One region of the Streptomyces sp. NBC_01237 genome, then DNA from elsewhere that is predicted to be linked to it. Evidence: riboswitches for the same ligand, from Rfam matches in the RefSeq annotation. Region 1 holds a riboswitch; the other holds the start of a gene.

The links. A riboswitch is a leader RNA that binds a small molecule or an ion and turns the genes downstream of it on or off. The one in region 1 is predicted to bind cobalamin.
Region 2: linked by a shared signal. The riboswitch ahead of OG251_RS08685 (cobalamin biosynthesis protein) and the one ahead of OG251_RS26985 (ribonucleoside-diphosphate reductase subunit alpha) in region 1 are both predicted to bind cobalamin.

Annotation. Positions count from the first base shown of each region.
Region 1 is NZ_CP108508.1:6,024,005-6,029,935, reverse strand. It holds gene OG251_RS27000 (helix-turn-helix transcriptional regulator) at 1-488, shown strand, start outside; gene OG251_RS26995 (DUF3311 domain-containing protein) at 798-1,052, shown strand; gene mctP (monocarboxylate uptake permease MctP) at 1,049-2,683, shown strand; cobalamin riboswitch at 2,928-3,050, shown strand; gene OG251_RS26985 (ribonucleoside-diphosphate reductase subunit alpha) at 3,190-5,598, shown strand; gene OG251_RS26980 (ribonucleotide-diphosphate reductase subunit beta) at 5,598-5,931, shown strand, end outside.
Region 2 is NZ_CP108508.1:1,950,181-1,956,111, reverse strand. It holds gene OG251_RS08690 (cobyric acid synthase) at 1-1,119, opposite strand, end outside; gene OG251_RS08685 (cobalamin biosynthesis protein) at 1,116-2,060, opposite strand; cobalamin riboswitch at 2,165-2,356, opposite strand; gene OG251_RS08680 (hypothetical protein) at 2,467-2,709, opposite strand; gene OG251_RS08675 (inorganic phosphate transporter) at 2,722-3,981, opposite strand; gene OG251_RS08670 (class II aldolase/adducin family protein) at 4,263-4,952, shown strand; gene OG251_RS08665 (alpha/beta hydrolase) at 5,038-5,931, shown strand, end outside.

The sequences.
Region 1 (5,931 bases):
AGCGCGGGGTCCGGGTGCGCAGCATCTACCAGGACAGCTTCCGCAACGACCCGGGCACGCTGCGCTATGTGAACTGGCTCGGTGAACTCGGCGCCGAGAGCCGTACCCTTCCGGCGCTGCCCCTCATCATGGTCGTGGTCGACCGCGAGGTGGCCCTCGTCCCCCTGGATCCGGACGACCCCCGCGCGGGCGCGCTCGAACTGCGCAGCCGCGGTGCCGTCGCCGTGGCCCATCTGCTGTTCGAGGAGTACTGGGCCGCCGCCACCCCGCTCGGCCGGATCCCTCCGCGCGGCCCCCACGGCCTCACCCCGCAGGAGGACGAACTGCTGTCCCTGCTGGCGAAGGGGCACACCGACGCCACCGCGGCCCGGCGCCTGGGCGTCTCCCTGCGCACCGTACGCCGGATGAACGCGGAACTGACGGCCCGGCTGGAGGCGCGCAGCCGCTTCCAGGCCGGCGCGGAGGCCGTACGCCGAGGCTGGGTCTGAACCTGGCCCGCCACGGACGATCCGGATCCCACGGATGGTCCGGCCCCCGGCGCGGACCGGACCCGCCACGCACGAGCCGGACCCGCCACGCACGAGCCGGGCCCGCCGCGCGGGAGCCGGATCACCTCACCCTCCCGGATGAACCGGACCCCGTGACGGATGAACCGGACCGCGCCCGCGTACGTGACTCCCTCCGATACATCACCGTTGCCGGACGCCAATGCGGACAGGGGGTGACGCCGGCCGACCGGCTCGCCCGGATCTCCTGCCCATGGCCACCGGCGGTCAGCGAGGGGACGGAGTCACCACATGCCAGAAGACACCGAGGCGAAACCACCCACGGTCACCCCCATGAGAGGGGTGATCGCGCTCTGCCTCGTCGCGCCGTTCGTGGCGATGCTCTGGGTGGGTTCGTACGCGAAGGTCGAGCCGACGTTCATCGGCATCCCGTTCTTCTACTGGTACCAAATGCTCTGGGTGCTCATCTCGACCGCGCTGACGATGGTCGCGTACAAGCTGTGGCAGCGTGACCAGCGCGCCCGCAAGGGGGGTGCTTCCGCATGAAGGACGGCGTGAACGGCGTCGCGCTCGGCGTCTTCATCTTCTTCTTCCTGGCCGTCACGGTCATCGGTTTCATGGCCGCCCGCTGGCGCAGGGCCGAGAACGAGGCGAGCCTGGACGAATGGGGCCTGGGCGGCCGGTCCTTCGGCACCTGGGTCACCTGGTTCCTGCTGGGCGGCGACCTCTACACGGCCTACACCTTCGTCGCCGTCCCGGCGGCGATCTACGCGGCGGGCGCGGCGGGCTTCTTCGCGGTTCCGTACACGATCCTCGTCTACCCGCTGATCTTCACCTTCCTGCCGCGCCTGTGGTCGGTGTCGCACAAGCACGGCTACGTCACCACCTCGGACTTCGTCCGCGGCCGTTTCGGCTCGAAGGGGCTCTCGCTGGCGGTCGCCGTCACCGGCATCCTCGCCACGATGCCGTACATCGCGCTCCAGCTCGTCGGCATCCAGGCGGTACTGGACGTCATGGGCGTGGGCGGCGGGGAGACCACGCACTGGTTCATCAAGGACCTGCCGCTGCTCATCGCCTTCGCGGTGCTCGCCGCGTACACCTACTCGTCCGGGCTGCGCGCGCCCGCACTGATCGCGTTCGTCAAGGACGGCCTGATCTACCTGGTCATCGCGGTGGCGATCATCTACATCCCGATCAAGCTGGGCGGGTTCGACGACATCTTCGCCAAGGCGGGCGAGGCGTTCGCGCAGAAGAACCCGGCGACCGGCCAGCCGCGCGGCGCCCTGGTCCCCGGCGACATGGGCCAATGGGGATACGCCACCCTGGCCCTGGGCTCGGCGCTGGCGCTCTTCATGTACCCGCACTCGATCACGGCGACGCTCTCCAGCCGCAGCCGTGAGGTGATCCGGCGCAACACCACCATCCTGCCGCTGTACTCGCTGATGCTGGGCCTGCTGGCGCTGCTCGGCTTCATGGCCATCGCCGCCGGGGTCAAGGTGGACAACGGTCAGCTGGCCATCCCGCAGCTGTTCGAGAACATGTTCCCGGACTGGTTCGCGGGCGTGGCCTTCGCCGCCATCGGCATCGGCGCGCTGGTGCCCGCGGCGATCATGTCCATCGCCGCGGCCAACCTCTTCACCCGCAACATCTACAAGGACTTCCTGAAGCCCGACGCGACACCCGCGCAGGAGACGAAGGTCTCCAAGCTGGTCTCGCTGCTGGTCAAGGTCGGGGCGCTGGCCTTCGTCCTGACCATGGACAAGACGGTCGCCATCAATTTCCAGCTGCTGGGCGGCATCTGGATCCTCCAGACGATGCCGGCCCTGGTCGGCGGTCTGTTCACCCGGTGGTTCCACCGCTGGGCGCTGATCGCGGGCTGGGCGGTCGGCATGGTGTACGGGACGGTCGCCGCGTACGGCGTGGCCAGTCCCACGCAGAAGCACTTCGGCGGGTCCTCGAAGGAGATCCCGGGCATCGGTGAGATCGGCTACATCGGGCTGACGGCGTTCGTGCTGAACGTCGTCGTCGTGATCGTCCTGACCCTCGTCCTGAACGCGCTGAAGGCCCCGGCGGGGATCGACGAGACCTCCCCCGCCGACTACACGGCGGACGTCGGCGACGCGGGCGTCCAGGCGAAGCTGCCGCCCGCGACGGTGGGTGCGCCGGGCGGTCACTGACCCCCGCGGCGGCACGGTGCGGGCCGTCACGTCTCCCCTGGAGGCGCGGCGGCCCGCACGCTTTCCGGTCCCCCGGACCAACGGCTCGGGAGCGGCCCGAACGGCCCCGTACGGCCCTCCCGGCGCGGCTGGAAGCCCCTTCCCGGCCTGCCCCCGCCGGCCCTCCGGCCGACGCTCCGTCAGGGCCCAACACGCCTCGCGACACAAGATGTGGGGGCTGCCTCATCGGGCGGCCCCCACATGTATGCTCGTGCTCGCTGTCGTCGCAGGGGAATCCGGTGCGAATCCGGAACTGTCCCGCAACGGTGTATTCAGTGTGCTTTTGCACACCCGAAGTCCGACGACCTGTCGACAGCGCGTCCGGCTCGACCGAACCGGACGCCAAGACGTCCGGGCCTCGCGGATGGGCCGGTGGACGCCGTACGCAGTGCTGCCCCGCTCCGGGCTTCGCGCTGCCCGGCTGCCCCCGCTCTCCGCCGGCCCCCAGCCGAGCGAGGGAAAGCCCAGTGACCATCGCGCCAGCCGATCCGGTTTCAGCCTCCGCCGTAGCCGCCGAGGCGACGGAAGCCACGACCGACGCGCCGGGGACCGCACTCCTGCGGACCCTGACCGACCTCACCGTCGATCTGCCCGACACCGATCCCGGACGGGTCGCCGCCGCCGCGCTGCGCGGCCGCAACGCCCGGTCGGACGAGGCCGAGCTGCGTTCGCTGGCCACCGAGGCGGCCGCGGGCCTGATCTCCGAGGACCCCGCGTACTCCCGGCTCGCCGCCCGGCTGCTGACCCGTTCCATCGCCGACGAGGCCGCCGGACAGGGCGCGGTGTCGTTCTCCGCCTCGGTCGCCGTGGGGCACCGCGAGGGCCTGATCGCCGACCGTACGGCCGCCTTCGTGACGCTGCACGCCGCCGCGCTCGACGCGCTGGTCGAGCGGTCGCTGGCCGACGGCGCGGACGACCGCTTCGGCTACTTCGGGCTGCGGACGCTGCACAGCCGCTATCTGCTGCGCCACCCGCACACCCGCCAGGTCATCGAGACGCCGCAGCACTTCATGCTGCGGGTCGCGGCCGGTCTGGCCGAGGACGAGAGCGTGCGCGCGCTGGACGAGGTCGCGGCGCTGTACGGCCTGATGAGCCGGCTGGACTACCTGCCCTCCTCCCCCACGCTCTTCAACTCCGGCACCCGGCACCCGCAGATGTCCTCCTGCTATCTGCTGGACTCGCCCAAGGACGAGCTGGACTCGATCTACGACCGCTACCACCAGGTGGCGCGGCTCTCCAAGCACGCGGGCGGCATCGGCCTCTCGTACTCCCGTATCCGCGCCCGCGGTTCGCTGATCCGGGGCACCAACGGGCACTCCAACGGCATCGTGCCGTTCCTGAAGACGCTCGACGCCTCGGTCGCCGCGGTCAACCAGGGGGGCCGCCGCAAGGGCGCCGCCGCCGTCTACCTGGAGACCTGGCACGCGGACATCGAGGAGTTCCTGGAGCTGCGCGACAACACGGGTGAGGACCAGCGGCGTACGCACAACCTCAACCTGGCGCACTGGATCCCGGACGAGTTCATGCGCCGGGTCGACACGGACGGGCAGTGGTCGCTGTTCTCGCCCGCCGATGTGCCCGAGCTGGTGGACCTGTGGGGCGACGAGTTCGACGCGGCCTACCGTGCGGCGGAGGCGTCGGGGCTGGCCCGCAAGACGATGCCCGCGCGTGACCTGTACGGCCGGATGATGCGTACGCTCGCGCAGACCGGCCAGGGCTGGATGACGTTCAAGGACGCCTCCAACCGGACCGCCAACCAGACCGCCGAGCCGGGCCGCGTGGTCCACTCGTCGAACCTGTGCACCGAGATCCTCGAAGTCACCGACGACGGCGAGACGGCCGTCTGCAACCTCGGCTCGGTCAACCTGGGGTCGTTCGTCGTGGACGGGTCCATCGACTGGGAGCGGCTGGACGCCACCGTGCGCACCGCCGTGACCTTCCTGGACCGGGTCGTCGACATCAACTTCTACCCGACCGAGCAGGCCGGGCGCTCCAACGCCCGCTGGCGCCCGGTGGGCCTGGGCGCGATGGGCCTCCAGGACGTCTTCTTCCAGCTCCGGCTGCCCTTCGACTCCCCCGAGGCGCGGGCCCTGTCGACGCGGATCTCCGAGCGCATCATGCTCGCCGCGTACGAGGCGTCCTGCGACCTCGCCGAGCGCTCCGGCCCGCTCCCGGCCTGGGCCGAGACCCGCACCGCACGCGGGGTGCTGCACCCCGACCACTACGACACCGCGCTGAACTGGCCGGAGCGCTGGGAGGCCCTGCGCGCCCGTGTCGCGAAGACCGGGATGCGCAACTCGCTGCTCCTGGCCATCGCGCCGACCGCCACGATCGCCTCGATCGCCGGGGTGTACGAGTGCATCGAGCCGCAGGTCTCCAACCTGTTCAAGCGCGAGACGCTCAGCGGTGAGTTCCTCCAGGTCAACGCCTATCTGGTGGACGAGCTGAAGCGGCTCGGCGTCTGGGACGCCCGGACCCGCGAGGCGCTGCGCGAGGCGAGCGGTTCGGTGCAGGGCTTCGCCTGGATCCCCGAGGAGGTGCGGGCGCTGTACCGCACCGCGTGGGAGATCCCGCAGCGCGGACTGATCGACATGGCGGCGGCGCGTACGCCGTTCCTCGACCAGAGCCAGTCGCTGAACCTGTTCCTGGAGACGCCGACGATCGGCAAGCTCTCCTCGATGTACGCGTACGCCTGGAAGCAGGGGCTGAAGACGACGTACTACCTGCGCTCGCGCCCGGCGACCCGGATCGCCCGTGCCGCGTCCGGTTCCGCGTCCGCCGCCGCCCCCATTCCCGTACAGCAGGCCCAGGCTCCCGACGCGGACGCCGTCGCCTGCTCCCTGGAAAACCCCGAGTCCTGCGAGGCCTGCCAGTAATGAGCTCCAACGACAACAAGAACCTGCTCGACCCGGGCTTCGAACTGACCCTGCGGCCGATGCGCTACCCGGACTTCTACGAGCGCTACCGGGACGCGATCAAGAACACCTGGACGGTGGAGGAGGTCGACCTCCACTCCGACGTCGCCGACCTCGCCAAGCTCTCCCCCGGCGAGCAGCACATGATCGGCCGGCTGGTGGCGTTCTTCGCGACCGGTGACTCGATCGTCTCCAACAACCTCGTGCTGACGCTGTACAAGCACATCAACTCCCCCGAGGCGCGGCTGTATCTGTCGCGGCAGCTCTTCGAGGAGGCCGTGCACGTCCAGTTCT
Region 2 (5,931 bases), 4.1 Mb from region 1:
CCGGATCCGCACCGGCAGCAGCCCCAGCCCGTCGACCTGTCCGGCCCGCGACTCCACCTCGTCCTCGATCCGTTCACCGAGCACCTGGAACCCGCCGCAGATGCCGAGCACCGGCCGGCCCTCGGCCGCCCGCCGTACGAGCGCGTCGGCGAGTCCCCGCTCCCGCAGCCAGGCCAGCGCCTTCACCGTCCCGCGCGTGCCGGGCACGATCACCAGGTCCGCGTCGGCCAGTTCCTCGGCCCGGTCCACGAACCGCACCACCACACCCGGTTCGGCGGCCAGCGCGTCCACATCGGTGAAGTTCGACATCAGCGGTACGGCACACACGGCGACCCGCAGCACGTCCTCGCCGTGCGGCGGTGCGACGACCGACTCCCGTACGGCACCGCGCAACGAGACGCGCAGACCGTCCTCCTCGTCGATGCCCAGGCCGTGCGCGAAGGGCAGCACCCCGTACGTACGCCGCCCGGTCAGCCCGTACAGCATGTCCAGGCCCGGCTCCAGCAGCGAGACATCGCCGCGGAACTTGTTGACGAGGTAGCCGGCGACCAGCGACTGGTCCTCGGCGCTCAGCAGCGCCGTCGTGCCGAAGAACGAGGCGAAGACGCCCCCGCGGTCGATGTCGCCGACCACCAGCACGGGGAAGCGCGCGGCCCGCGCGATGCCCATGTTCACGATGTCGGTGCGCCGCAGATTGATCTCGGCGGGACTGCCCGCCCCCTCGCAGATCACGGCGTCATAGGTGCTCCGGAGCTGCTCCAGACAGTCCACGACCGTCCCGAGGAGCGCCTCCTGCCGGCCTCCGTGGTAGCCGCGGGCGCTCATCTCACCGACCGGTTTCCCCATCAGGACGACCTGACTGGAACGGTCGCTGCCGGGCTTGAGCAGCACCGGGTTCATCAGCGCGGACGGCTCGACCCGGGCGGCCTGGGCCTGCATCGCCTGGGCACGGCCGATCTCCGCGCCCTCACGGGTCACGAACGAGTTGAGCGACATGTTCTGCGCCTTGAACGGCGCGACCTTCACCCCGCGGCGGACCAGCCACCGGCAGATCCCGGCCGTGACGACGCTCTTGCCCGCGTCCGATGTGGTCCCGGCGACCAGCAGTCCGCCGCTCATATCCCTCTCCGTCCCGCGATCAGCCGGCCCGCCACGCACACGCCGAGGGCCAGCGCACTCACCCGGCGCGACAGTCGCACCGCGCGTTCGATGTCGGCGCTCTCCACCGCCCGGCCGGCCGCCCCGTTGAGCACGGGCCGGTGCTCGACGCGCCCGGCGTACGCCAGGGTCCCGCCGAGCCGTACGCCGAGCGCTCCCGCGAACGCGGCCTCCACCGGGCCCGCGTTGGGGCTCGGATGGCTGCCCGCGTCCGCACGCCACGCCCGTACGGCTTCGCCCGGACGTCCCCCGGCCACCACGGCCAGCGCGGCCGTCAGCCGGGCTCCGGGCCATCCCGCCAGGTCGTCCAGGCGGGCCGAGGCCCAGCCGTAGCGCCGGTAGCGGGGCGACTTGTGGCCGACCATGGCGTCCAGGGTGTTGACGGCCCGGAAGGCGACGAGTCCGGGGACCCCGCCCAGGGCGCCCCAGACGAGGGCGCCGACGACGGCGTCCGAGGTGTTCTCGGCGACGGACTCGACCACGGCGCGGGCGATCTGCGGTCCGTCGAGGGAGTGCGGGTCGCGCCCGCACAGATGGGGCAGCCGTTCGCGGGCCACGTCGATGTCCCCGGCGGCGAGCGCACCCGCGACGGCGCGCGCCTCACGGCCCAGCGACGTACCACCGATCACGGACCAGGTGGTGGCGGCGGTCAGCGCGACGGCCGCGGCGGGGCGGCCCCGTACGGCACGCGAGGCCAGCACGGCGGCTCCCGCGGCGCCTCCGGCGCAGACGACGGTGTGCAGGGCACCCCGCCCGCGGTGGTCGCGCCACAGCAGACGCTCGGCCGCCGCCGCGGCCCGGCCGAACCCGGCGACGGGATGCCCCCGGCGGGGGTCACCGAGCAGGCGGTCGGCGATCAGTCCGGCCGTGGCGCCGTACGCGAAGATGCGGTCGGCACGCACGGCTCAGCCGACCGCGGAGCGGGAGGTTCTCGCAGGGGGCGACACAGGTTCCGGCGCACGGCGGCCAGGCATGGCGTATGTCCTCACTCAGGGTCCGCGCCCTGGTTCGACGTGACCGGCGACGAGAGTCTCCTGGCTTCCGGATCCGCAGTTCCCCCGGCCTTCCAGACCGCGTCGGCGGACCGTGACTTCCGATGTGGGGGACTGCTCCCCGGTGACAGTGGCGGGACCGCGCCGGATTCGCACCGGCTTCCTCTGCTGTCGCCGTAAACGGCTCCGGCAGTCCACCACGCTGTGAGAACGCCCGTCAACTTGCCGTTGACCTGCGGGGCCGCAGTGTGCCCAGACGCACATCGGGCCGGACACACAGGGTGTGTCCGGCCCGACGGAGGAGCGGTGGTGCGGGTCAGGCGACGATCAGGTAGATCCCGTACGCGACCGCCGCCACGCACAGCGCGAAGCAGAGGTACGCACCGGCGCGGAGCGGCGTGAACGCGCCGCCGGAGCCGCCGGCCCGAGCCGTCGAGGTCTGCGCCGACGCCTGCTTGGAGAGGCCGACGATGCCGAGCGTGAAGAGGCCGACCAGCGCCACGGTGACCACGAGGCTGACACCGAAGACGGAGGCGAGAGCTGCCCAGTCGATGTTCATGGGGATCTGTCCTTACACCGTGGCCGGCCGCGCCGGGTCGGCGGGCGTTCCGGCCGGAGCCGAGATGGTGGTCTTGAGGTCCGTGGCCGTGGTGCCGATGGGCGGCGGGCTGACGGCGGCCATGGCCGTGGTGACGACTCCCGCGGGCTCGTCCTGCGCACCGCCGCCGGTGACGTTGGTGTGGTCGACCGGCTTGCGGCGCGACAGCAGCCAGATGGCACCGGAGCCCGCGACGAGCAGGACGGCGACGACCGCGACGCCCCAGCCGCCCTGCTTGGTCAGGAACTCCGCGCCCGCGCCGACCAGGCCCGCGGCCGGCAGGGTCAGGCCCCAGGCGACGAACATCCGGGTGGCGGTGGACCAGCGGACCACGCCCCCCTGACGGCCGAGGCCCGCGCCCATCACGGCGCCGGAGCAGGACTGGGTGGTGGAGAGCGAGAAACCGAGGTGCGAGGAGGCCAGGATGACCGTGGCCGCACTGGTCTGGGCGGCGAAGCCCTGCGGCGGCTTGAGGTCGGTCAGGCCGCTGCCCATGGTGCGGATGATGCGCCAGCCGCCGAGGTAGGTACCCAGGGCGATGGCGACACCCGCGGAGACGATGACCCAGACCGGCGGGTTGGAACCGGGGGACAGGACGCCACCGGTGACCAGGGCCAGGGTGATGATGCCCATCGTCTTCTGCGCGTCGTTGGTGCCGTGGGCGAGCGAGACGAGACCGGCCGAGGCGATCTGGCCGGCCCGGTAGCCCTTGGCGGTCGACTTCAGCTGCGTCTCGTCGGTGACCTTGCGGCTGAGACGGTACGTCAGCCTGGTGGCCAGCAGGGCGGCGAGACCGGCGACGAGCGGGGCGGCGATCGCGGGCAGCAGCACCTTGGTGACGACGGTGCCGCCGTTGATCGAGGACCAGCCCGCCGACATGACGGCGGCGCCGATGAGGCCGCCGAACAGGGCGTGGGAGGAACTGGAGGGCAGGCCGACCAGCCAGGTCAGCAGATTCCACAGGATGGCGCCGACGAGCGCCGCGAAGATGACCTCGGTTCTGAGGCCGTCCTCGTTGACGATCCCGCCGGAGATCGTCTTGGCGACCTCCACCGACAGGAACGCGCCGATCAGGTTGAGAACGGCGGACATGGCCACCGCTGTCTTGGGCTTCAGGGCGCCGGTCGAGATGGTGGTGGCCATCGCGTTGGCGGTGTCGTGGAAACCGTTCGTGAAATCGAACACGAGAGCTGTCACGATCACAATCGCGAGCAGCAGCGTGATGTGTTCCATTTACCCAGGCAATCGTTCGACGTCAGTGGCTCGTGGACCGTAGGCAACCTGAGTGAACGGAAGATGAACTAGGCGGGGCGCTGTGGTGACCCCAAACGGATTGGGCTCCCTCCGCTTGTGTACGCGAGGGGCGTGGCCACGCCCCTGAGGCGGTGCGAGGACTGCCCTTTGCCGCCGCTTGGCGAAGATTTTGGGCCGCGGATCTGTCACTCGTAAGAGATTCCGGTCACCCGGGTTCGCGGGGGGTCCCCGCCGCCGGGACGCCGCCCTAGGATCCCCGCATGAGCGATACCCGCACGAGCGTGAGCGACCGGTCCCGGGACGCGATCGAACAGGCATGGCGGAGCGTGGTCGACACGGCCCGCCGGTCCGCCGCGGACGGCCTGGTCGTGGGTACGTCGGGCAATGTCTCGGCACGCGTCGGCGGGACCGTTCTGGTCACCCCCAGCGGGGTGCCCTACGACCGGCTCCGGCCAAAGGACGCGGTCGGTGTCGACCTCGAAGGGCGCCAGATCCTCGGCGAGCTGGCCCCGACCAGCGAACTTCCCCTCCATCTGGCGGTGTACCGCAACACTTCCGCCGCCGCCGTCGTGCACACCCACGCGGTGCACGCCACCGCCGTCTCCACCCTGGTCACCGAGGTTCCCCCGGTGCACTACGCGGCCGCCCTGCTGGGCGGTCCCGTCCGGACGGCCGCGTACGCGCGCTACGGAACGCCGGAGCTGGCCGACAACATGCTCACCGCCCTGCGCGACCGCACCGGCTGCCTCCTCCAGAACCACGGCACCGTCACCTACGGCGGCACCCTCGACGAGGCGTACGACCGCACCGCCCAGCTCGAATGGCTGTGCAGGCTCTGGCTCACCGCGAGTTCCGTACCGGGCCACCGCCCGACCCTGCTCTCCCCGGCCCAGCTGCGCGAGGTCACCGACGCCCTGAAGGGGTACGGCCAGCCCGGCCGGCCCGGCTGATCCCCGTGGCCCTCCCGGTGCGGGCCCGGCACCGGACGGCCCCCGTCCGCTGGCACCGCGCACCGCACGCCACGACACTGAAGCCGTGCGCCCGGCAACAGCGACGGCAGCGGCCGTCACCACGATCCTCGGCGCCGGCGCGGCAGCGGTCGCGGCCGGCCGGTACGCCAGCGACGCCGCCCTCAAGGTGCCGTCCGGACGTCCCCTCCCCGCCGACCGCAGAGTCACCGTGCATGCCACGGCGGCCGGGCAGGTCACCCTGACCCGCTCGTTCGCCGCGCTCCGGCCCGGCACGTACGGGCTGGTGGGACCCGGTGTGCACGCCGTCGTCGGGCCGGTGACCGAACAGGCACCGCATGCCCCGGACACCGTCGTCCGCAGACTGGAACGGGTGAGCCACGGGACCCTCAAGGCGGGCACCAAGGTCCGCCTCACCCCCGAGCTGTACAGCGGCGACCCCGGCACCGCCCTCGGTCTCGACCACAAGGAGGTCGAGATCCCCGGCGAACTCGGCATCCTGCCCGCGTGGTTCGTGCCCGGCGCCCGGGACACCTGGGTGATCACCGTGCACGGCCTCGGCACCACCCGGGAACACCCCATGAACCTGATGGGATTCCTGCACGGCCAACGGCTCCCCGTGCTCGACCTCGCCTACCGAGGCGACGCCGGAGCCCCCCGCTCCGCCGACGGCCTCGGCCACCTCGGCGCCTCCGAGTGGCGCGACCTGGACGCCGCCATCCGCTACGCCCTGCGCTACGGCGCCGAGAGCGTCGTCCTGCACGGCTGGTCGACCGGCGCCTCGATGGCACTGCACGCCGCGGTCAACTCCGCGCTCCGGGACCGCATCAGCGGCCTCGTCCTGGACTCCCCGGTCATGGACTGGCAGGTCACCCTGCGCGCCCTCGCCGCGGCCCGCCACGTCCCCTCCGCCCTGCTGCCGCTCGCCGTGCGCGCCGCCCAGGGCCGGACAGGACTGAGC